Regions from separate parts of the Vibrio sp. J502 genome, predicted to be linked through region 3. Evidence: predicted binding sites of a transcription regulator. Region 3 holds the regulator's gene; each other region holds the start of a gene.

Region 1 (7,964 bases), 1.1 Mb from region 3:
AGAAATTTGATGCACTCTATCAAAGCCAAAATCTCGGAATGTTGCTGGTGGTTGATCGCTTCATTGTCGATGTGAACCAAGCCTTGTTGGATATGCTTTCTTATTCTAGAGATGAGTTGGTTGGAAAGGTTTTAGATGAGTTTTGTATTATACAAAATGATGTGGTGTGCAGCAGTGAATTACTCTACCAAAATATAGAACAAGGGATGCGTGAATTTGAGGGACATGTTGTTACAAAGGGTCAGCAGCGTTTAGAGTGTCTTATCGAAGCTACATTGATAGAACAACGTGGGCATCGCTCTATCATGCTATCGATTACTGATATCAGCGAGCAAAAGCAGCAAGAGCAGCTTATTTACGACCTTACCCATTGTGACCCAGTGTCAGGTTTACTTAATCGTCCAACGATGATGAGCCAAGTCCAGCCTTTGATTGACAATCCGATCGAATGTGGTGGGTTTTCCATGCTCTACCTACGGGTTAAAAGACTAAAAGAAATTTCAGAAGTATATGGACACAGTGCTTACGATATGGCCGTTAAACATTTTTCGGCTACGCTCAGAAACCGTTTCAACACGTCCATAATGGGACGAATTAGTGAATATGAATTTATGGTGTGTGAGTTGGGTAACGGGGCAACCTCTTTTTTGATTCATAGAGGCACTAAGCTTATCGATAGTTACAAGAGGAAGACTGACATTGGCGGCTTGGAACTCGATTTGAGTGTGGAAGGTGCTGTGATTGATTCACAATTGGCTATCGATTCTTTTGAAACTTTGGTTCAAAGTGGTTTTTATGCCATTCAACAAACAGAGAAAGCTGGAGCCAGTCTGGTTGTCTCTGTGACACAAGAATTGTTTGTTCATGCCCAGAAGTCGTTAGCGATCAATCGAGATCTTATCTCAGCCGTGAAAGATGGTCATATTATTGCTTACTATCAGCCGATTGTTCGTGCAGACAGTGCCGAAATCATTGGCTTTGAAGCTCTGGCTCGCTGGAAGCACCCTCAACTTGGTATGGTTTCGCCAACCGTATTTATCCCTTTGGCTGAGCAACGTAAAGTGATCATTGAATTGGGAGAGCAGATACTAGGCCAAGCCTGCCAATTTATTAGCGAACTGCAAACGCAGTCGCAATTTTCGTTGGGTAAACGGCTAAGTATTCACGTCAATCTTTCTAGCCCGCATTTCTACAGTAAAAAATTGGTCGGGTACTTATCAGTATTGATTGAAAAATATCAAATTGAACCGGGACAATTAGTGCTCGAATTGACGGAAAGTATGTTGTTGGGGGCTGAAGAAGAGACGATCAAACGCATGGATGCGATAAAAAAACTCGGTATACAGTTGGCGCTTGATGATTTTGGTACGGGCTATTCCTCGTTTAGTACATTGTGTGATTTTCCATTAGATATAGTGAAGTTAGACCAGTCTTATATTTCCACATTGGAATCCAATGACAAAGCCAAAACCTTGGTGCGCAGTATTATCAATATGTCGCAAGAGCTAGGCTTAACTACCGTGGCTGAAGGGGTTGAAACTGCTTCGCAACTGCGCAAACTCAAAGTCTGGAATATTGATGAGATCCAAGGCTTCTATTTTTACAAGCCGATGAGTAAACAAGAGGTGTTCGATAATTTGTTGGGCGGAAAGGATATGCGGTAAAACCTGCACCATCAAAAGGAAAAAATCCCCATGCGTTGGGGATTTTTCACTAGAGCGCCTAAACCACAAGATAGGAAAGAGGAATGTCTGGGTTAATTACTTCCAAGGTGGCTTGAGTATCGGCTAAATGGCTAATACTGCCATCAGACATCTCAACTAATGCGGCTGCGACAATATTATCAAAGCGTTGGCCATCCATCATTAACTGAACAAGAGCAACTTGCAATGGTGGTAAGCTTGGGTTGAATGCGGCATTTTCAGCATACGCACCGACGTAGGTTTTACCATTCTCAACTTGCAGGGCAACACCACTGAGATTGTTGGTATAGGGTGCGTAACTGCGATTTAGGCCATTAAGAGCTAAGCCAATGAGTGGGTCATCTTCGCTAGTTGTTTTGCCGTGGTTAGCGTCTGCCATTAGACCAGAATCAACACCTAAATCGGCAGGACCAAATGATTCAGGTAGGTACTCTTGCAGTGACTTCTCATCACGCTGTGGTAGCTGAATGGCAAGCGAGTCTGCGGTCGTAAGCTCATTCATAAACTGACGGCAGTGCCCACAAGGGCTGAAGTTGATGGTAATGTCAGCAACGCCTTGTTCACCTTTCATCCACGCATGGCTGATGGCACATTGCTCGGCGTGTACGGTTTGGCCCAATTGCGCACCGGAAAACTCCATATTCGCGCCAAAGTACAAACGGCCCGATAAACCTCTGACGATGGCTCCCACGTAAAAGTTTGAAATCGGTACGTAAGCATAGGCGGCCGCAAAAGGCAGCAGTGCAACGCGCAATTCCGCATCATCTGAGCCAGAAAGAGAAAGCAGTTGGTTGAACTGTTCTGGTGATAGGGTTGCGTCAAAATCGTCTGATAGCAGAATAGACGACAAAAATTCTGCAACGGGTTTTGGCGTATCCGCTAGCGCCTGTTCAATACGGCTTTTCATAATGAGTCCTTATCTATGTATTGAGGAATATTCTAGGCGAAGAATGAAATTTTACTGAGATTTAAATCACGTAATTTAATGTAACATAATTTTGGTTTTCACATTTAGAGTGAGGTCACACATGAAATCGATTACAGTCAGCCTTAAAGTGAGACACGTCTACAATCAAAACCCATGAGTAGACGTATCTTTGATTTCTGTTGGCACTCTATAGCGTGGACAACCACATTGAAAAAGCAAAAAAACTTGGAGCAAGTATCGATGTGATTACGCCGCACACGACTAATGCAAGTGAACTAAATGCTGCGTCACGTGGATCTTTTTCAGCGCAGGTTGCTGTGCCCAGCGCATGAGATACGGTGCCCATGGTTAAGCCTTTAGCAATGGGATGCGTGATGTTGAGAAGGTTATAGATAGGGTAGGCGAGAATCGCGCCAAACAGCCCTACAATGACCACTAAAACGGCGGCAATGGCTGGCTCCCCACCGAGGTTACTGGAAACTTCCATCGCAATCGGTGTGGTAACTGATTTACCCAGTAGGCTGGCGATTAAATGTATATCCGTTTGAAGATAAACAGCAATTAAGCTGGCTGTGAGCATTGACATAGCACTGCCCACCCCGCAGGCGAGGGCAATGATGCGCCAATTTGAGCGGATCTGAGGCAGTTGTTCATAGAGAGGATAAGCCAGCGCCACCACGGCCGGTTGCAACAGAAAGCTAAGCCACTGGTTATCAGCATAGTAACTGGCATAAGGGATGTTAAAAAATAGCAAGATAGGAATGATGATCACAAGGCTGAGCAGTAACGGATTCATTATGGCCGTTTTGCATTTTTTGCTGATCCAACGTGTCAGGAAAAAGACCGCAATCGTGAGCAATAACCACATCACTTATTCCCCTTTTTCAAAAAACGATCCAGCCCTAAACCCAGACAAACTAATACGATCAGCGTACCGCCCACCGCGCTGGCAAGAATCGGGATGGCGTTACTCATCAATAAATCAAAATGCTCGATTAATCCGACACTGATAGGGACAAATAAAATGACCATATAACGGATAAAAAGACTGGCACTGGGTTTTACCCATTCGACAGGCACGAGCCCACTTGCCAATAAACTAAACAGAATTAGCATTCCGATAATACTGCCCGGAATGGTGATGCCAAGCCAATGTTGAAGATTGATACCTGCCATCAGGCAAAGGAAAATCAGCCCCATAGAGACCAAATATTTTGCAATGGTATTCACAATAAAAGTCGGTGCCTTGTTGTGCCTAAACTATTTTCGGAAATGGAATCGCAGCGTGTTGGTTTGAAACCTGACAGCGCGAAAACCTCGTACATTAACTCGCGATGTCTTCGACATAACGGTAAACGGATTTTAAAATAGCCATTTTCTTTTCGTCACTGCTGTGGGTGTGAACTAAGTTCTCTAAATTGAGCATGTACTCTTCAAGGTGGCTTTCGAAATAATCACGACAGTGAGTTGCCCAACGCCTTTGCTCTTCGTCACTTAATGTCAATGGGTAATGGCGAGCGCGGTAGCGAAACAGCAAGGGTTCGATGCGCTTATCGCTAAAACTAATGTCTAATGCGGCGAGGTTGACAGGGTCAGCTTGGCGAATGATCTCCATCGCCGCTTTGTCGGCGGGAGAGAAGAAACCGTCGTAGAGTTGAGTATCGACATCGTCACTGTGCTTATATTCTCGCTCAATTGTGTAGAGGCCAATCAGCCTTTCTCTGATCTCAGGGTACTGCTTGATGAGCGCTAAGTGTTCAAGGCACAGGTTTCTATCGACCCCGATATGGTCTGCATTTTCGGCCGTTAATGTTTTGGCCGGCGCAAGGATAGGGCATTTATTGAGATGCACTAATTTGATGGGCACTGGCAATTCATCTTCTGCCAACTCTTCGCGTTTGGTATATAGACGTTGATGCAGTTCTTCGCTGCTTAAATCGATCAGGGGTTGAGGGTTTTTGGCAAGGTCCACCACAATAACCGCATTTTGATTGGTGGGATGCCAAGCAATCGGCACGATCCAACTGGTGTATTGGCATTCTCGGCCTAACATACCCGATACGTGCATTAAAGGTGTCATGTTGACGATATCAATCAGATCATTGAGTTTGCGTTTATGGCGCATGTTAAAAAAGTAATCAAACAACTTGGGTTGGGCGGCTTTTACTTTTTTGGCCAGCTCAATGGTGGCGATAACATCGGCCATAGCATCGTGGGCATTTGCGTGTTCGATGCCATTGGCAACCGAGAGATGCTCCAACTTAAAACTGGTAAAGCCTTCGTCATTTTCGGGCCAGTTGATGCCTTCTGGACGTAGCGCATGGCAGGCGCGCATCACATCAAGTAAATCCCAGCGTGAATTGCCGTTTTGCCAGCTCCAAGCATACGGATCAATGAAATTACGATAGCAAGTGTAACGCGTTACTTCATCATCAAAACGAATACTGTTGTAACCAAGACTGGTGGTGTTGGGTGTGGCGAGTTGTTGATGAATTTTGGCGATAAATTCAGGCTCTGGCAAGCCTTGGGCCACCGCTTTTTGTGGTGTGATACCCGTAATAAGCGCCGCTTCTGGAGAAGGCAAATAGTCCGTTGGTGGTTGGCAATAGATAACCAGTGGTTCGCCAATAATATTAAAATCCATATCGGTGCGAACGCCCGCAAATTGGCTCGGACGATCTTTCGCAGGGTTGACTCCCCACGTCTCATAGTCGAGGAAAAAGAAAGTAGGCGGGTGCTCTTGTCGCATTCGATAGTATCCAGTCGCTGAAATTTAAGGTTTATTAGACCATTGCCTGTGTGACATAGCAATGTGCGAAGCATGCTCTGATGAGGATTTGAAATGAAAAAGCCGGCGCATTGGCACCGGCTTGGAGAAAAACGAGAACGTTCGATACTTTCTAGGCTTGCTGTTCTTGAACTTGTACCTGTTTACCGTTCAGTAAGCGGCTGGTAATGGTACCTGCCGTCATTGAGCCTGAAACGTTCAACGCGGTGCGGGCCATATCAATCAACGGTTCAATGGAGATAAGCAGTGCTGCAATCGTCACTGGTAGGCCCATCGCTGGTAGCACGATTAAGGCTGCAAAAGTAGCACCGCCACCGACGCCGGCAATACCAAATGAGCTGATTGCGATAATAGCCACTAGCGACAAAATAAAGTGCACGTCCATTGGATTAATACCGACGGTAGGAGCAACCATCACTGCGAGCATGGCTGGGTAAATACCAGCACAGCCGTTTTGACCAATAGTGGCACCGAATGAAGCCGATAGGTTGGCAATTGCTGGTGGTACGTTCAGCTTAGTGATTTGCGCTTCTACATTAAGAGGAATGGTTGCCGCTGAGCTACGTGAGGTGAACGCGAAGGTCAACACTGGCCAAATTTTTTGGAAATACTCTTTAGGGCTAACGCCTACAAAAGAAACCAATATACCGTGCACCACAAACATCAATGCAATGGCGACATAAGAGGCGACAATAAAACCGAGCAAACTCAGAATATCGCCCGTACTTGATGTCGCGACAACTTTCGCCATCAAAGCCGCAATACCATAAGGGGTTAGTGCCATCACCATTTTTACGAGGCGCATCACAATCGACTGTATCGCTTCGACAAAGGTGCGGATTGGCGTTTCTAGCTCGGCTTTCTCTGACATTACTTTACGCGCCGCAATACCCGTTAGTACGCCAAAAATAACCACAGCGATGATCGAGGTTGAGCGAGCACCGGTTAAGTCGGCAAAAGGATTGGTCGGAATAAAGCTTAATAACATTTGAGGAATAGTTAAATCACTCACAGTAGCGGCGCGGCTTTCTAGTACAGCAATACGCGCCGTTTCACGGCTGCCTTCAACGAGGCTGTCAGCTGTTAAACCAAAAGCTTGGGTGACAAAAATACCGATCAATGCCGAGACTGCGGTCGTCAGCAGTAAGATAGAAATGGTCAGGCCAGAGATTTTACCGAGCGAGCCACCTTTATCGAGCTTCACAACCGCAGCGATCATCGACACCAGCACCAAAGGCATAATCACCATTTTTAGCAAACCAACATAGCCGTTACCGACGACGTTGACCCAGCCTAATGTTTCCTTGATAGCCACATGTCCTTCACCAAGAACTACTTGTAGAGCAAGGCCAAATGCGCTGCCTAGGATTAACCCAAGTAGCACTAAGCGTGAAAGAGTGTGAGACTTTTTCTGCTGTCCGAAGAGAAAAAACAGAATGCCAATAAATACTGCGAGTGCGGCAATGGCTGCAACTGACATGATGCGACACCTTAAAAGTTGTGTACCCATGATTACGTTGATCGCCGATGAGCGATGTAGTCGATAATGCTAGGTAAAAGGGGAATAAAAGCGATGAAACGCAACCATATCTTTTAACGTAGGTTAATCCAAAGACAAAATCAGCATGATTTAGAACAAATGGTTATCAATCTTTCTATTGTGCTGGTAAATGAACCGATCGGTGAGTTATTTAAGCAAGTCATTGATACTTCTTGAGCAAGGCAAGCATGTCGCTAGAGTGCAAAATATCTATGGCGTGTGGTTGTATCTGAAAGAGGCAATAGAGCATAGCGCTTGCAACATCTTGCGCGGAAATGGGGATAAAATTGCGTAAGCGCCCTAGTAGCAGAGGGTGCAATAGAGTCAGAATCACTCGTACCCATTTTTCATCCGTTCGCTTGTTTTTCCGAATGCCAGTTAGAGGCCCAGGCCTGACGAAGGTCACTTGTTCAAAACCCATTCGGCGAATGGTTTCTTCCATTCTCCCTTTGCATTGTAAGTAATGAGATCGAGAGCGAGCTTTGGCACCTAAGCTCGAAACGATGGCGATGCGCTTGACACCCAATGTCTTCATTGTTTGAGCAACTTGACAAACCAACTCATAGTCTACTTTCTCCAGCCCCTGCTTTGAACCCGCTTGCTTACGGGTAGTCCCTAGTGCGATGAGACCAAGCTGGGGAGGGACAAAACTTTCATCCCAGTGCGTGATTTGCAGCTGCGGATGAATGATTTCTTGCAACTTTGGGTGTTGGATTTCGGTGCTTTTTCTGACTAAAGAATAGATTTGAGAGACGGCTTGCTCTTCTAGCATAATGGCTAAAGCATGCTGCCCAACGAGACCGGAAGCGCCAGCAATAATCATAGTTTTGTGTCGCTTATCCATCGTTTTCTCCTTTTTACCTTGCAGTGATTGTATGCAGTGCTGCTTACTTATGGCAGTGTATTCTTTCGCTTTCATCGTATTCAACCATTTATAAGCACCGATTTTAGAAATAATGCTTTAGTGACATTGCATCTTTATCGCTATTAACTAAATTTTTAGTG
Region 2 (7,964 bases), on a different replicon from region 3:
GCTGATGGCTATCCAGTGCTGGTCATCAGCCAAGCTTCACTTGATGAACTCAATCGCCGCAGCCCTGAAGTGCACAGCATGGATCAATTTCGTACCAATCTAGTGGTACGAACCGATGAGCCTTTCGCTGAAGACAGCTGGAAGCGGATCCGAATTGGTGAGGTAGAATTTGAAGCGGTAAAACCTTGCGAACGCTGTATTCTCACTACTGTTGATGTGAATAAAGGGGCTTTTCGTCCAACCAAAGAGCCGCTAAGAACCTTGTCACAATTTCGTGCTAACGAAAGAGGTGGGGTGTTTTTTGGGCAAAATTTAGTCGCAAAAAATGAGGGAATGATTCGAGTTGGCGACAGCGTTGAGGTGCTTGAGTACAAAGAGAAAGAGTTTTATCGAGATTTGGGTATGAGTCACCATGTGATGACCTGTGTTGAGCGTGAAGCGATTGCGCGTGATTTTGTCACGTTCTGGCTAGAGCCGAAAAAGGGTGAAATGCCAAATTATCAACCTGGGCAGCACCTACCAATCGAAGTTGTGATCGATGGCGAGAACGCGGTGCGCCGCTACACTTTGTCATCTAGCCCATCGCGCCCGGGTCGGTTAGCGATTTCAGTCAAACGTATTGATGGCGGTAGAGTTTCTAACTGGTTGCTTGATCACTTGCAGGTAGGAAGTACATTGACCACACAATCACCGGATGGCTCGTTTCATCTGTCGACTCAGTACCAACAACCGTTGTTACTGTTGTCGGCTGGAAGTGGCGTGACGCCTATGTTATCGATGTTGCGCTATCTTGCCGATAATCAACAAATTCAAGATGTGGTCTTTTATCATCAATGCCGCAGCGTTGAGGATATTCCTTGCCGTGTTGAACTTGAAGCGCTTAAGCAGCGACATCCGGGGTTGAAAGTCTTCATTTCTCTGACTCAAGCTCCAGTAGATTGGTTTGGCCTGAAAGGCCGGCTCTCTTTATCTCACCTTAAGCAAATCCAACATGTGACTGCTCGCCAAGTGTTTGTGTGTGGGCCTGATGGTTTTATGCAGAAAGCAAAAAGCTTATTGTTGAAAAAAGGGCTTGCGGAAGAATCTTACCACCAAGAAGCGTTTGGTGTGGCGCACACTGTCGCAGCTGAGCTGAAAACGTTACAACTGAGCGTCAATGGCCATGTATTTGAGGGTAATAACCAAACGACCTTATTAGATCAAGCCGAAGCCGCTGGCATTGCGATTGCCAACAGTTGCCGAGCAGGGTTCTGTGGTGCGTGCAAGGTGACTGTGCAGTCGGGCAAAGTGCATCAACCTGACGTGCCAGCACTGCCTGAACATGAGCGTCATCTTGGTATCGCTTTAGCGTGTTGTTGTATTCCTGAAACCGATATTGAGGTTGTAAACTAGTTTTCGCCTCACGCTGTTGCACTACAGTGACTTTGTCCAATAAAAATGCCTCTTGGGTCAGTGTTGACCGCAAGAGGCGTGACGTTGCTAGTGATTTTTATTCGAAACCGTTTCAGTCTCTTCAAAGTGACTCTCTTAAACATAGTTGGCAAAGTGCAGAAATACCAATTATTCGTTTTTATATAGTTAAATTAGTTTAAATTTGTGATGAAAATTCCATATTTTTTTTGTTTGTTTTCCATCCAATCTTGCCTGTGTTTGATGTTTTTTTAGAATAACTGTCGAATAAATGAGCGCTTGAACGTTTGCGTAAAAATATGTGATGAAACTCTCATTTTGTTCGCTATACTTTCCGCCCGGTTATGAGCTGGTGCTCAACCCATACAAGCCGTCACACGGAAATGTGAATGACCCCAAGGACTGGACCAGCTAAGTTCCTCTGCTTGTATAAGGTGATCTTAGATGAACAATATGTTCGCATACCCCTCTTTTTGTCATGCTTTTGTTGTGCAAAAGGGCAATGATTCCTCCTTCGCCAAGTTTTTTGGTTCTACCCTTATTTCCAAATTTCAAACTAGGTAAATACAATGAATATTCTTTTTGGCCTCGTCGGCATTTTAGCGCTGATCGCTTGCGCCTACCTGCTCTCTGAAAATCGATCCTTCATCAATTGGAAAACCGTATCACGTGCTTTATTACTGCAAGTTGGTTTTGCCGCACTGGTGCTCTACTTCCCATGGGGACAAAGCGCACTAGCCAGCATCAGCGGCGGTGTGTCGAGTTTGCTAGGTTTCGCCGATGCAGGAATCCGCTTTCTATTCGGTGATTTAGCCGATTCCGGATTTATTTTTGCTGTTCGTGTTCTGCCTATCATCATTTTCTTCAGCGCTCTTATCTCTGCCCTTTATTACCTTGGTATCATGCAAAAAGTCATCGAGTTTATCGGTGGTGGTATTCAAAAATTTTTAGGTACGAGCAAAGCAGAATCTCTGGTTGCTACAGGTAACATTTTCCTTTCACAAGGAGAATCACCACTGCTTGTGCGTCCCTTTTTGTCGCGCATGACACGTTCAGAACTGTTTGCCGTCATGGCCGGAGGCATGGCCTCTGTCGCAGGTAGCGTGTTGGGTGGCTATGCCGGTCTAGGTGTTGAGCTTAAATACCTTATTGCAGCCAGTTTTATGGCGGCACCCGGCAGTTTGATGATGGCAAAAATCATCGTACCAGAGCGCGATGTTCCACTTGATCAAACCAATATTGAGATGGATAAAGCGCAAGAAAGTAATGTGATTGACGCACTGGCGAGCGGGGCGATGAATGGCATGAAAGTGGCGGTGGCCGTCGGTACAATGCTGGTTGCATTTGTGAGTGTGATTGCGATGGTTAACACTGGGCTTGAAAGTTTCGGTGAGTTATTGGGTTTGAACGGTATAACCTTGCAACTGCTGTTCGGTTATCTATTTTCACCACTGGCTTGGTTGATTGGTGTACCAAGCCATGAAGTCTTGATGGCGGGCTCTTACATTGGGCAAAAAGTGGTGATGAACGAATTTGTGGCTTTCATTGATTTTGTTGACCACAAAGCGCTGTTGTCGGAACACACCCAAGTTATCATTACTTTTGCTCTGTGCGGCTTTGCCAATATTGGTTCTATCGCGATCCAATTAGGCTCTATCGGGGTTATCGCTCCTGAACGCCGTGCAGAAGTCGCGAATTTAGGTATTAAAGCGGTGATTGCAGGTACGCTAGCTAACTTAATGAGTGCATGTCTAGCGGGCATTTTCATTCTGCTTTAAACGCCCTGTTTGCTTCTCTCAATGCTCACTGCGGTGGGCATTTTTGATCCCTTTTTTGAATGATTGACACCTCAGTAATTGCTGAAAAGCTGATTTATAGCAAATTCCGTTTCTGATGAGCGCGTAGTATAGCTTGCAATTAACTGCGTATCCCAACATAGGCGATACGCTGACATGCTAACTTATTGAGTGCTTGCTATGGAAAATCTTGTTGAACGCTTTTTGCGTTATGTCTCTTTTGATACTCAATCTCACCCTGCCAGCCGCCGTTGCCCGAGTTCAGTAGGGCAAATGACGTTTGCCCATACACTGCATGAAGAATTAATCGCATTAGGCTTAACCGATGCTACGGTTGATGAACACGGCTATGTTATGGCGAAGTTGCAATCGAATGTTGATTACCCTGTTCCTGCGATTGGTTTTATTGCACATATGGATACCGCGCCAGACGCGTCAGGCAAACACGTTAAGCCGCAAATTGTGGAGAATTATCAAGGCGGAGACATTGCTTTAGGTAAAGGGGATGAGGTGCTGTCACCTATTCAATACCCGGATTTGCATCAACTGCATGGTTACAATCTGATCACGACTGACGGCACCACACTGCTTGGTGCCGATAATAAGGCAGGCATCGCTGAAATTATGACGGCCATTGAGAGGTTAATTGCTGACCCAAGCATCGCACATGGTGATATTTGTATCGGTTTCACTCCCGATGAAGAGATCGGCCGGGGCGCGGACTTATTTAATGTGGAGAAGTTTGGCGCACAGTGGGCTTATACCATTGATGGTGGTCCGGTGGGTGAGTTGGAGTATGAGAATTTCAATGCGGCGAGCGCCGATGTCATTTGCTATGGCGTGAATGTTCACCCTGGGACCGCGAAAGATAAAATGGTGAATGCCATCAACATCGCCGCACAATTTCAGCTTATGATGCCAGCCGATCAAACCCCAGAGACCACGCAGGGCTATCAAGGCTTTTACCATTTAAAATCCGCAAAGATGAGTGTGGCTCGCTCAACCTTGGGTTACATTATTAGAGACTTTGAACGAGAAGGCTTGGAAGCTCGTAAAGTGTTTATGCAGCAGCAAGTGGACCAGTTAAATGCCCGTCTTGAGAAAGGACGAGTTGAGTTGGTCGTGACGGACAGCTATTTCAATATGAAAGAGATGGTCGAGCCTCATCCACAAGTCATTGAACTGGCTAAACAAGCCATGATTGCTTGTGATGTTGAACCGCTGATCAAACCTATTCGAGGTGGTACGGATGGTGCGAGGCTCTCATTCATGGGCCTGCCATGCCCTAATATTTTCACTGGCGGTTATAATTTTCATGGTATTCATGAGTTCATTACCATTGAAGGGATGGAACAAGCGGTAAACGTGATTGTAAAACTGGCTGAAAAGACAGCGTTGGCGAATCAACACTGATAACAAATTTTTCCTTTCGCCAATCTCAAAGGGAGTTTCTCTTCCAAAGCTATGACAGGGCGCATAATAATTGCGCCTTATGCCGACGTTAACTATTCACTCAGTTACAATACCTTTCTAAAATTTCTAACACGATCTCAATCTGCTGCTCTCTAGTTGGCTTAGATGTGTTGCTGATCATTATGCATCTTAGTATCAAGTTTGAAGTGCGACACTTTCTACAGATGCGCATGAATATACTCCGTTGGTGTTCTATACCCAAGCCTTTTGCGTGGGCGTGTATTTAATTTATATGCAATTTCATTACACAGCTTCTGTGTCACGTGTGACATGGAGGTTCGTTTTGGTAAGTATTGTCGTATCAAACCATTGGTGTTTTCATTAGTGCCTCGTTCCCATGAATGGTATGGATTTGCAAAGTAAAACAGGCAGTTATGATGTTTTTCTAGTTGTGCATAACCATGAAATTCAGTGCCGTTATCTGATGTTATCGTTTTAAAAGGTAAGTCAGAGCGGGTCATGATTTTGCTCATTCTTACGTTGAGTGACTCGCTTGTTCTATCGTCCATTTGACCGATAAAAGTGTAGCCAGTCATTCTGTCGACTAAAGTGACGATACAGTGCTTGGTTCCGCGACCCACGACGGTATCAATTTCCCAGTGGCCAGGCTCTTTTCGATGCTCAGCGTCTGCAGGTCTTTCGGCAATATGACGCTTATTTGCCAGCCGTCCTCGACTGTCTTTTGAGTTGTACCTTTTACGCCTTTTCTTGGTGGATTGGCGTAGGTGTTTCCATAACGTTCCACCGAGAGTTTTATCGTTCCAAACGCGCTGATAAATGAGCTCGTGGCTCATTGTTGGATAGCCTCTCATTCTTAGGTATCCGACGATTTGGTCAGGGCTCCAATCCAGTCGTAGCAATGCTTCAGGTAGTCTGAAGTCAAGTTCGGTATAGCGTTTATTTCGCCGTGAACGACTAAGCCGGTTGCGCGCCATTTGCTGTGCTCGCTCTGGTTGATAAGAGTATCTATCGAAGAACTTGTTGTAACGACAATTACGTTCAATTTCTCGATAGATAGTGGCTTTGTGACGCCCCAGTTGTTTAGCTATTTTTGCGGTACTGATCCCTTGCTTTCTGAGCGCAGAAATCATATACCTTTCAATCTCAGTGAGGTGTGTGTATTTCATGTTTTTTACTTCTTGGCGGGAGCAAACTTCATGATTATCGCACCTTACTGTTTTTATGTTCAGAGGTGTCGCACTTCGTACTTGAATCCAAGCATAAAAATAAAAGAAGGGGATTGATATGGAGAAAGTGGTCGCGGTGTGGGACTTTCTTATCACTCATAAATTGGTGTTTAGTATTTTAATCATGACGTTGATTATTTTGACGCGGCGAGTTGTGCTTTCTCAAATTCGTGGCGATGTCGCACTGATTACCGAGAAGCAGCGTAAATGGATGTCACGCACTAAGAATGGCACCTTTGCGTTTACTTTGGTCATCCTCTTCGTATTGTGGCAATCGGAGATCAACGAATTTGCACTGTCAGTGACTGCGATAGCGGTCGCCATTGTAGTCGCATCAAAAGAGATCATCTTGTGTTTTACGGGTTCAATTCAGCGAGCGAGCTCTCGCTCATTTCGTATCGGGGATTGGATTGAAGTCGGAAAACTGAGCGGTGAAGTGATCGAACACAACTTGATGGCAACCGTGATCCAAGAAATCGATTTGAATCATGGTCAATATCACTACACTGGAAAAACCGCGACCTTGCCAAACAGTATGTTCTTCTCGTTTCCGGTAAAAAACCTTAATTTTATGAAGCGTTATGTGTTTCATAACTTTTCGATAGTAGTGCCTGAATTTGTAAATTTGTATCCTTTATTGCCGATTATGCATGAAAAAATTGAGAGCCACTTTGCCCACTTTATCGACGTTGCAAGGCGCTATAACAGCATGATTGAAAAACATGCGGGTGTAGATTTGCCCAGTGCTGAGCCGCACATTCAGATCAGCAGCGCAGCCGCAGGAGAGCAGGTCGTGCATTTCATGATTTTTTGCCCAACAGAGCGGGCCAACCATTTAGAGCAACTGATCCGCCAAGACTTTATGCAAGCGTATGAAAACGCATTTCCACGCACTTTAGTTGCAACAGAAGTGCTGCCGAGTGAAATGGGTAGCTAACCGCCGAATAATGAGCGCTCACACAGTATGGTGAGCGTCTTACCTGTAATTACTGTTTGGGTGAGAAAAGATATATTAGTGATGACAGTGAGATTAACGCTCAATTGCGTGTGTTTTTTTCACCGAAATCCCTAAGCGTTTTGAAAGCCGAGTGAGATTCGCGCGATCCACTTGCAATAATCTTCCCGCTTTTGCCCAATTGAAATCGGATTGGGTCAATGCTTCACTGATCAATTTACGCTGATATTCATCCGTTGCTTCTCGCAGCCCACGTTGCCACACCTTCGCTGTGACCTCTTTGCCGCTCAACGTACTTTGCGTGTTAACCAGAGGTAGGCTGAAATCTAACTCACCTATGTCGTAGCTGTTGACTGTGATTAACGCTTGTAAGCCTTGTCTAGCTCGTGCTTTCAGCGCTGCGCGGTTGATCACGTGTTCTAATTCGCGAACATTACCGGGCCATGAGTAGTTGAGTAACCCAGCCAGCGCGTTGGGATCGATTTTGAGCTGTGTGATACCGAGCTTGCGACGCGCTTGCTCTAAAAAATAACCTGCCAACAAGGTAACGTCACCATTTCGCTCTCTTAGCGGAGGGATATGAACAGGGTATACGCTGAGTCGATGGTAAAGATCGGCTCGGAATCTTCCCGCTTCCACCTCTTGCTTTAAATCTCGATTTGTCGCTGCCAATATTCGTACATCAATAGTTTGGACATGATCTTGTCCTACGGGCTGAATTTCATTGTTCTGCAATGCACGTAAAATCTTGCTTTGGGCAGCCAGTGGCAGTTCACCGATTTCATCGAGAAATAAGGTTCCACCGTCGGCTAATGCAAACTTGCCTAAGCGATGCCGTTCTGCTCCAGTAAAGGCTCCTTTGACGTGGCCAAATAGTTCACTTTCGACCAAGTTTTCTGGAATTGCGGCGCAGTTGACATAAATAAGGGGTTGGCGTTTACGCGCTGATAGTTGGTGCAGTGTTCGTGCGACCAGCTCTTTACCGACACCCGTTTCACCATGGATTAAAATGTTGAAATTAGAAGGGGCGACCACTTCCAGATCGGCTTTCATGGCCAGCATCGATGCACTTGAACCGATGATCTCTCCACCTTCTCTGTCCCATGCTTCTTCATTCAGCTCTTCTAAGCGTTGCTGTGATTG
Region 3 (7,964 bases):
TTTAACCGGCATTGGTAAAAAAGGGTTTATTGCTGATCTGATGCCCAAACTGCCGATTTACGTCAACTTATTGAGTAAAGAGGCACAGGCGGTGATTGGTCAAGTACATGACAATACCCGTCCAGCGTTAACGTTACTGGAACGTGAAGGATTCACCTGCCGTAACTATGTGGACATTTTTGATGCAGGTCCAACGGTTGAGTGTGATTTGCGCAATATCGAATCCGTACGTCACTCGGTGCGAGCGAAAGTGGAACTGGCCGAGCATTCAAGCTCGCAAGATTATCTTATCTGCAATAGCTCGTTTGAAAACTTTCGTGCTACTGCTGCAAAAGGTGCTTATAACCGCGAAACGGAAACGGTGATCATCTCACCTAAAGTGGCGCAAGCTCTATCGGTTGATAGTGGTGATTTTGTTCGAATTTTGGCGCAGTAAAATAGGTACATTGGAAGGTAAGGATTAACAGATGACTCAGTGGATTGCAGGTGAATGGTTAGCTGGACAAGGCGAGGCAATGCTTTCGCTTAGTCCCTATAACAATGAGACGATTTGGCAGGGCGATAGCGCCACACCCGAGCAAGTAGAAGCGGCGGTTACGGCGGCAAGAGTCGCATTTATAGAGTGGAAAAAACGCCCTTTTGTTGAGCGTGAGCAATATGTCTTAGCTTTTGCTGAAAAAGTGAAACAGCGCAGTGAAGAGCTTGCGCAGATCATCGCTAAAGAGACAGGGAAGCCACTCTGGGAAACGCGTACTGAAGCGGCAGCAGTAGCGGGTAAAATCGCTATATCCATTCGAGCTTATCATGATCGCACTGGTGAAAACACACGCGAAGCGGCGGGTAATCAACTGGTATTACGTCATCGTCCATTGGGTGTTCTTGCGGTTTTTGGTCCGTATAATTTTCCTGCCCACCTGCCGAATGGTCATATTGTGCCTGCACTTTTAGCGGGTAATACGGTTGTGTTTAAACCTTCAGAGCAGACTCCGTGGACGGGTGAGTTTGTGATGAAGTTGTGGCAAGAAGCAGGCCTACCTGCGGGTGTACTTAACCTAGTGCAGGGCGCGAAGGAAACGGGTATTGCGCTTGCTCAGGCCAAAGGTATTGATGGCCTTCTTTTTACTGGCAGCGCAAATACAGGTCATTTACTCCATCGCCAGTTTGCTGGGCAGCCGGGGAAAATGCTGGCTTTAGAAATGGGCGGCAACAACCCAATGGTCATCTCTAAGCAGTATGGCGAGCTTGATGCGGCAGTGTATACCATTATTCAATCCGCATTTTTAAGTGCAGGCCAGCGCTGTACCTGCGCACGGCGTCTTTACGTTCCTGAAGGGAATGAAGGTGATCTGTTACTTGAAAAGCTGGTCAGTGCCACTCAAAAATTGCGTATTGATCATCCCTTTGCTGAGCCAGCACCTTTTATGGGGCCACAAATATCACAAGCGGCGGCGCAGTTCATTCTTGCTGCTCAGGATAATTTACGCACCTTAGGTGGCGTCAGCTTGCTGGCCGCGACACCTTTGCAGGCGGCGTTTGTCACTCCGGGCATTATTGATGTCACCGCAGTTAGTCAATTGCCTGATGAAGAGTATTTCGGGCCATTGTTACAAGTCGTGCGTTACCAAAGCTTAGATCGAGCGGTGCAACTGGCTAATGAAACTCGCTTTGGTTTATCGGCAGGCTTAGTGTCGACCAATGATGCCGAATGGGATTACTTTGTCGATCATATCCGCGCTGGCATTGTAAATCGTAATCGACAATTAACCGGAGCCAGTGGTGATGCACCGTTTGGTGGGCCGGGAGCATCGGGAAATTTAAGACCAAGCGCCTATTACGCGGCCGATTACTGCGCATACCCAATGGCATCAATGGAAGGTTGTTCGACTGAACTGCCTGCCACGCTCAGCCCAGGGGTTGAGCTATAGCAGTAAACTTTATCTAAAACCCCATGCCTACTAGCATGGTTTAAACCGAGCACAGACAAGGAGGCGTTATGACGCCAACCGTTTTATTTCAATCATTATGGAATGACTACATTCAGCGCCTTTGCCCTTCTGCCGACAAAGTCCATCACTTGCTTCAAGAAGACGAAGCCTTGATTAATGACCATATTGCGTTGCGAACCTTCAATGTTGCGCCATTAGGTATTGAAACGCTGGCTAAGCCTTTTCTTGCCTTAGGCTACCTTGCCTGTGGTGATTATGTGTTTGAAAGTAAGAAGCTGGTAGCGAAGCACTATGAACACCCTGATCCGACCCAGCCTAAAGTATTCATAAGCGAGCTGAAAGTGGAAGAGTGCTCACCTGTGCTCCAAGCCATTGTGGAGAAACTGCTACATCAAGTCGATAGCAATAAATTAAACAGCAGTGACTTTTTATATGGCGGTCGCCTGTGGCAACTAAGCTACAGCGATTATTTGCAGCTTGCCAACGAAAGTGAATACGCCGCTTGGTTGGCGGCGCATGGTTATGGCGCAAACCATTTCACTGTTAGTGTTAATCAACTGCAGGCGTTTAATGAAGTGAAAGTGGTCAATGATCATCTACGCCAAGCGGGTTTTACCATCAATGAAAATGGTGGAGAAGTGAAAGGTACACCTGATGTGCTGCTTGAGCAGTCGTCGACCATGGCCGATAAAGTATCAGTGCAATTTACGGAAGGGGTGGAGGTGATTCCCGGTGGATTCTATGAATTTGCCAAACGCTATCCAATGGCCAACGGTGAACTCTATAGCGGTTTTGTGGCGGCCTCTGCAGATAAAATATTTGAAAGCACAGACATGCAATAGCCTCTCATCTTTTTACTTTCGTACTGAAATATCGCCAAAGAAAAAGCCACCTGAGTTCCCCAAGGTGGCTTTATGCATTCAATCTCAATCATTTTGATTGAAATTAACGAGTTCCGTACACCACGATAGTTTTACCGTGGGCAGAAATTAAATTCTGCTCTTCGAGCATCTTCAAAATACGTCCCACAGTTTCACGAGAACAGCCTACAATTTGGCCGATCTCTTGACGGGTGATTTTGATTTGCATGCCATCTGGGTGCGTCATTGCATCAGGTTGTTTCGCTAGGTTGAGTAGCGTTTGTGCAATACGACCCGTCACGTCTAGGAAGGCTAAATCGCCTACTTTTTGACTGGTGACTTGCAGGCGTCGAGAAATTTGTGCAGACAGACGCATTAAGATGTCTGGGTTCACTTGGATAAGCTGACGGAATTTCTTAAATGAAATTTCCGCAACTTCACAAGGAGATTTTGCACGAACCCAAGCAGTACGCTCTTGGTCTTCTTCGAATAGACCAAGCTCACCGATAAAGTCACCTTGGTTGAGGTAAGAGAGGATCATCTCTTTACCTTCTTCGTCTTTAATCAATACCGCTACCGAGCCTTTGACGATGTAGTACAGCGTCTCTGCTTTTTCGCCCGCATGAATCAACGTGCTTTTCGATGGGTATTTATGAATATGACAGTGTGAAAGAAACCACTCTAGTGTTGGATCGGTTTGAGGTTTACCTAGAACCATAATATCTCACTTCCTCTGCAGGGTACGCTTGCCGCTTTCCATATTGTAGCTAAGCCTAAAATAAGCTTACTAGGATAAGAGCACTTTCCAAATGCTGCAAGCTAACTTGTGTTTCGGTTAAGGATAGTATCCTTTTTCAGAAACGATTTCTTGATTTTAATCGTGTCAGTGGCATGATTTTTTACGCAAAACTGTGCACATGATCACGGTATGAAAAGTAACCGTCAACTTGTCCGATCACTTAGCCAATTTTACCTGTTTCAATCAATTGCTGCAGGATCGGTCTGACGATCAATTCCATCGCAAAACTCATCTTGCCACCCGGTACCACAATGGTGTTGTGGCGCGACATAAAAGAGCCATCAATCATGGCGAGCAGATAGGGGAAATCAACATTCTTTATACCGCGCAGGCGTATCACGACGAAGCTTTCATCCAAACTAGGGATGCCCTTGGCGTTAAGTGGGTTTGAAGTATCAACCGTCGGTACCCGTTGGAAGTTGATGTGAGTTCGCGAGAATTGGGGGGTGATGTAATTGAGGTAATCGTCCATTGAACGGACGATGGAATCCATCACCGCTTCACGTGAATGGCCTCTATCACGTGTATCACGCACGTATTTTTGTATCCACTCAAGGTTAACGATTGGCACCATGCCTATCAAAAAATCGACATGCTGCGCGACGTTTACATCGCCATCGACTACACCGCCATGCAGACCTTCGTAAAACATCACATCCGAGTTTTCTGGTAAATCTTGCCAAGGTGTAAAGGTGCCGGGCATTTGATTGTAGGGCACAGCTTCGTCAAAAGAGTGCAGATAACGACGAACTTGGCCTGTGCCTAATTTCCCATATTGGCGGAAAAATTCTTCCAATGCAGGAAAATCATTGGCTTGTGGACCAAAGTAGCTGATGTGCTTCCCTTGTTCGCGCGATTTACGAATTTCCACATCCATTTCTGGCCGGGTAAAGCGGTGGAAGCTATCCCCTTCAACCCATGCTGGTTTAATGTTCATCATATTGAACATTTTGCGAAAGGCTTCTGAGGTCGTAGTTGTACCGGCACCGGACGAGCCGGTGACAGCGATAATTGGATGTTTTGCTGACATGACAAACCCTGTCTGTATGTAACGTACTTGTTATCGATGGCTGCAATATAGCACGAAAAGAGTAGATTGTTTTGAGCTGAAATTATTTACGCAATTGAATATCCACACTTTCATGCAACTCAGAATAGACGATGATCGCTTCCCCTGTTGCGAGCTGTTTCTTTATTTGCTCGATTTTTTGCTGCAATGGTACTTCCTGCTCTCCGTAATCAGTACCTTCGCGTAATACAAACGTTTCAATCAAATTATCCAGTGTTTCAGGCGCAATGTGCTGCCAAGGAATAAGCATGACGACCTCTTAAACTGTCATGGAGAAAAGGGTATCGATTTAAAGCGATATGTGATTAATCATGCGTTGCATTGATGGTCAATAGGGTTGCCGTGACGCAGGTTTTCGTAATAGGTTGGAAGTGCTTCTTCGAGCCAAAATTTAGGCTTAAGCGCGCTACCGCTGAGAAAACCGACATGGCCACCTTGGGTAAATAAGCGGTAATGGATATTCTCTGGTAAGGAAAATTTGGGGATCACGGCATCCGTCATAAAGGGATCATCTTGCGCTTGAATGATTTGTAGCGGCACGCGAATTTGTGTCAGCTTTGAAAGGCCTGAGCACTGCTGGTAGTAATCCTGCGCATCTTGAAAACCATGCAAAGGCGCGGTGATGAGATCGTCAAATTCGTAAAGTTTTTTGATGTGTTTAATTTGATGGTGAGAAATACCTAACTCATTATGTAAAAGATGCTGTTTCTTTAGTGCATTTTTTTTCAATGATGTCAGTAAGTAAGCGCGATAAACCTTTGAAAATCCCTGTTCAATGCGTGTGGAACACGCTGCCAGATCGAGCGGAGCGGAGACAACGGTTGCCGCACTAACGATCGGGTCGTGATTATATTGCGCTAAGTAATTAACCAACATATTGCCGCCAAGAGAAATGCCCACTGCCACGATAGGTCGATTTGGGCATTGCTTGCGTATGTATTCGAGCACAAAGCGTGCATCTTCAACTTCACCAGAATGGTAAGCACGTGCCAGATGGTTCGGTTTGCCGCTACAGCCGCGAAAATGCATCATGACCGATAACCATCCCTGCTGTGCGAAGGCGTACATTAAGCCATTGGCATACGGGCTATGAAAACTGCCTTCTAAGCCATGAAACAAGATAAATAGGGGTTTATTTTGTACTCGCTCTGAGCGCCAATCATCACTCCAAGCAAGGTCTAAAAAATCACCATCAGGTGTAAACAGCGTTTGCCACAGCGGCTCAAAACGTGCGCGTTTGCGCAACAAACGAGGAAGCAGAGTCTGAAGGTGTGGATTTGTTAGTCCAGTAGCAGCGATAAATGAAGTCATAACCATAGCGTATTATTTTTATGAATTGCGACCAGTATACACCGAGCGAGCAATTGATGTAGTTACGGTTTTTGAGAATGAGGCGCCGGGGTTTTAAAAGCGAGATGCAAATGCTCACAGCCAAGCTGGCGACAGTAACGCAGCGTTAATTGTTCACCATGGTTATTCTGCAATGCCAATGCGTTGATACATTCCACGAGGTCAGCTTGCTGCTGCTTTTCAAGCTGCAGCTCAAATTGCAGCGCCTCGCGGTACAGCGTATCTGGCACCATGCTTTTCAAACGTCGTCTTAACTCTCGGTAACTGTGCAGCAGCGCTTCTGAACGGCCGATACATTGAGTGACATTTTGCCAGTCAGCATCGGCAACCGTCACTTGTTGCTCATCAAGCCATTTGAGTAGCAGCAATAAGTTGACGTTGCCGTGGAAGTTATTTTGTAAACTTAAGCACGCCTCTTTCACTTCTCGCACGCTGTAGTATTGCAAACTGAATTGCCATAAGCGTTCTAAGGTCAGTGATAATCGTACGTGCTCTTGGCTCATCTTAGCGACTGAATTCCTGCTCTAGTTGCTCGAGTGTCTCTTGTTCCGACATCCATTCCATTTCGATCGCTTCAAGTGCCGATTTACTGCGAGCTTGAAGCGCAATCACTTCGGTAAGTTTAGCTTTGTTTTCGGCTTCATACAGCGAAGTATCAGACAATTGCTCTTCAGTTTGCGCCAGTGCCGCGTTCAATGTGTCCATTTTCGCTTCGAGTTGTGTCAGTTTTTTGCGAATTGGTGCAGTTTGGATGCGAAATTCCGCTTCTCGGCGCTTTTGATCTTTTTTGGCTGCGGCACTGTTGCTGCTGTCTTTGGCAGGTTGCTGAGATTGAACTTCTCTACGTTCCGCTTTCTGTTGTTCTGTCAGCCACTTGTAGTAGTCGGTCAAATCCCCATCGAAAGGCGCGACTTGACGATCGTGCACCAAGTACAAGTCATCGGTGGTTGCGCGCAGTAGATAGCGATCATGGCTGACGATGACCATCGCACCTTCAAAGGTTTGCAGGGCAAACGTTAGGGCTTGACGCATATCCAAGTCTAAGTGGTTGGTGGGTTCATCAAGCAGCAGCAAGTTCGGTTTTTGCCACACAATTAGCGCAAGCACTAAGCGAGCCTTTTCACCCCCGGAAAACGGAGCGATTTTCTCTAGCGCTTTGTCGCCTTGGAAACCAAAACTACCCAGATAATTACGCAGCTCAAGTTCGTTTTTATCTGGGGCGATTTGCATCATGTGCTGCAGAGGGGTCTCTTCTGGATGCAGTGTTTCTAACTGATGCTGGGCAAAGTAACCAATTTTTACACCTTGCGAATAAGTGAGATCGCCGCCTTGCGGTTTTAACTCACCGGAGAGCAATTTAATTAATGTTGATTTACCCGCACCGTTACGCCCGAGTAATCCAATACGGCTTCCCGGTACAAGGTTGAGGCGAATTTTTTCTAAAATTAAACGTTCACCATACCCGGCGTAGACTTCGTCCATCATCATGATTGGGTTAGGCAGTGCTGAAGGCTCTCGAAATTCGAAATTAAATGGGTTATCAAATTGAGCTGGCAGCACTTTCTCCATTCGTTCCAACGCTTTGATACGGCTTTGTGCTTGGCGAGCTTTGGAGGCCTTGTAGCGGAAACGGTCGATGTAGCTTTGCATGTGCACCATCTGCTTTTGCTGCTTCTGGTACATGGCTTGCTGCAAGATCAGTTTTTGCGCCCGTTGATTTTCAAACGATGAGTAGTTTCCGGTGTATTCATTCATGGTTTGATTTTCGATATGGATGATGCGTCCGACGATCGGATCAAGAAAATCGCGGTCATGGGAAATCAAGATCAAGGTGCCGGGATAGTTTTGTAACCAACGTTCAAGCCACATGACGGCGTCCAAATCCAAGTGGTTGGTTGGTTCATCAAGCAGCAGTAAATCCGAGCGGCACAACAGCGCTT

The links. Region 3 encodes CRP, which controls carbon source genes, mostly activating them, when cyclic AMP is high. Its sites were predicted from a motif close to TGTGANNNNNNTCACA; they were not measured.
Region 1: the regulator CRP is predicted to act here: its motif matches at 2,666-2,681, upstream of cdd (cytidine deaminase).
Region 2: the regulator CRP is predicted to act here: its motif matches at 1,711-1,726, upstream of N5E84_RS17380 (NupC/NupG family nucleoside CNT transporter).

What each region holds. Positions count from the first base shown of each region.
Region 1 covers NZ_CP104554.1:944,773-952,736, forward strand. Annotated here, with positions in the region: gene N5E84_RS04570 (EAL domain-containing protein) at 1-1,664, shown strand, start outside; gene cdd (cytidine deaminase) at 1,723-2,610, opposite strand; gene N5E84_RS04580 (CidB/LrgB family autolysis modulator) at 2,819-3,499, opposite strand; gene N5E84_RS04585 (CidA/LrgA family protein) at 3,499-3,831, opposite strand; gene sbcB (exodeoxyribonuclease I) at 3,956-5,380, opposite strand; gene N5E84_RS04595 (L-cystine transporter) at 5,532-6,899, opposite strand; gene N5E84_RS04600 (NAD(P)H-binding protein) at 7,120-7,803, opposite strand.
Region 2 covers NZ_CP104555.1:346,709-354,672, forward strand. Annotated here, with positions in the region: gene N5E84_RS17375 (hybrid-cluster NAD(P)-dependent oxidoreductase) at 1-1,392, shown strand, start outside; gene N5E84_RS17380 (NupC/NupG family nucleoside CNT transporter) at 1,980-3,188, shown strand; gene pepT (peptidase T) at 3,387-4,619, shown strand; gene N5E84_RS17390 (IS30 family transposase) at 4,838-5,806, opposite strand; gene N5E84_RS17395 (mechanosensitive ion channel family protein) at 5,925-6,803, shown strand; gene norR (nitric oxide reductase transcriptional regulator NorR) at 6,897-7,964, opposite strand, start outside.
Region 3 covers NZ_CP104554.1:3,196,601-3,204,564, forward strand. Annotated here, with positions in the region: gene astA (arginine N-succinyltransferase) at 1-436, shown strand, start outside; gene astD (succinylglutamate-semialdehyde dehydrogenase) at 468-1,925, shown strand; gene N5E84_RS14895 (DUF1338 domain-containing protein) at 1,994-2,788, shown strand; gene crp (cAMP-activated global transcriptional regulator CRP) at 2,892-3,524, opposite strand; gene N5E84_RS14905 (phosphoribulokinase) at 3,766-4,635, opposite strand; gene N5E84_RS14910 (YheU family protein) at 4,718-4,924, opposite strand; gene N5E84_RS14915 (hydrolase) at 4,984-5,991, opposite strand; gene N5E84_RS14920 (TIGR02444 family protein) at 6,048-6,527, opposite strand; gene N5E84_RS14925 (ABC transporter ATP-binding protein) at 6,529-7,964, opposite strand, start outside.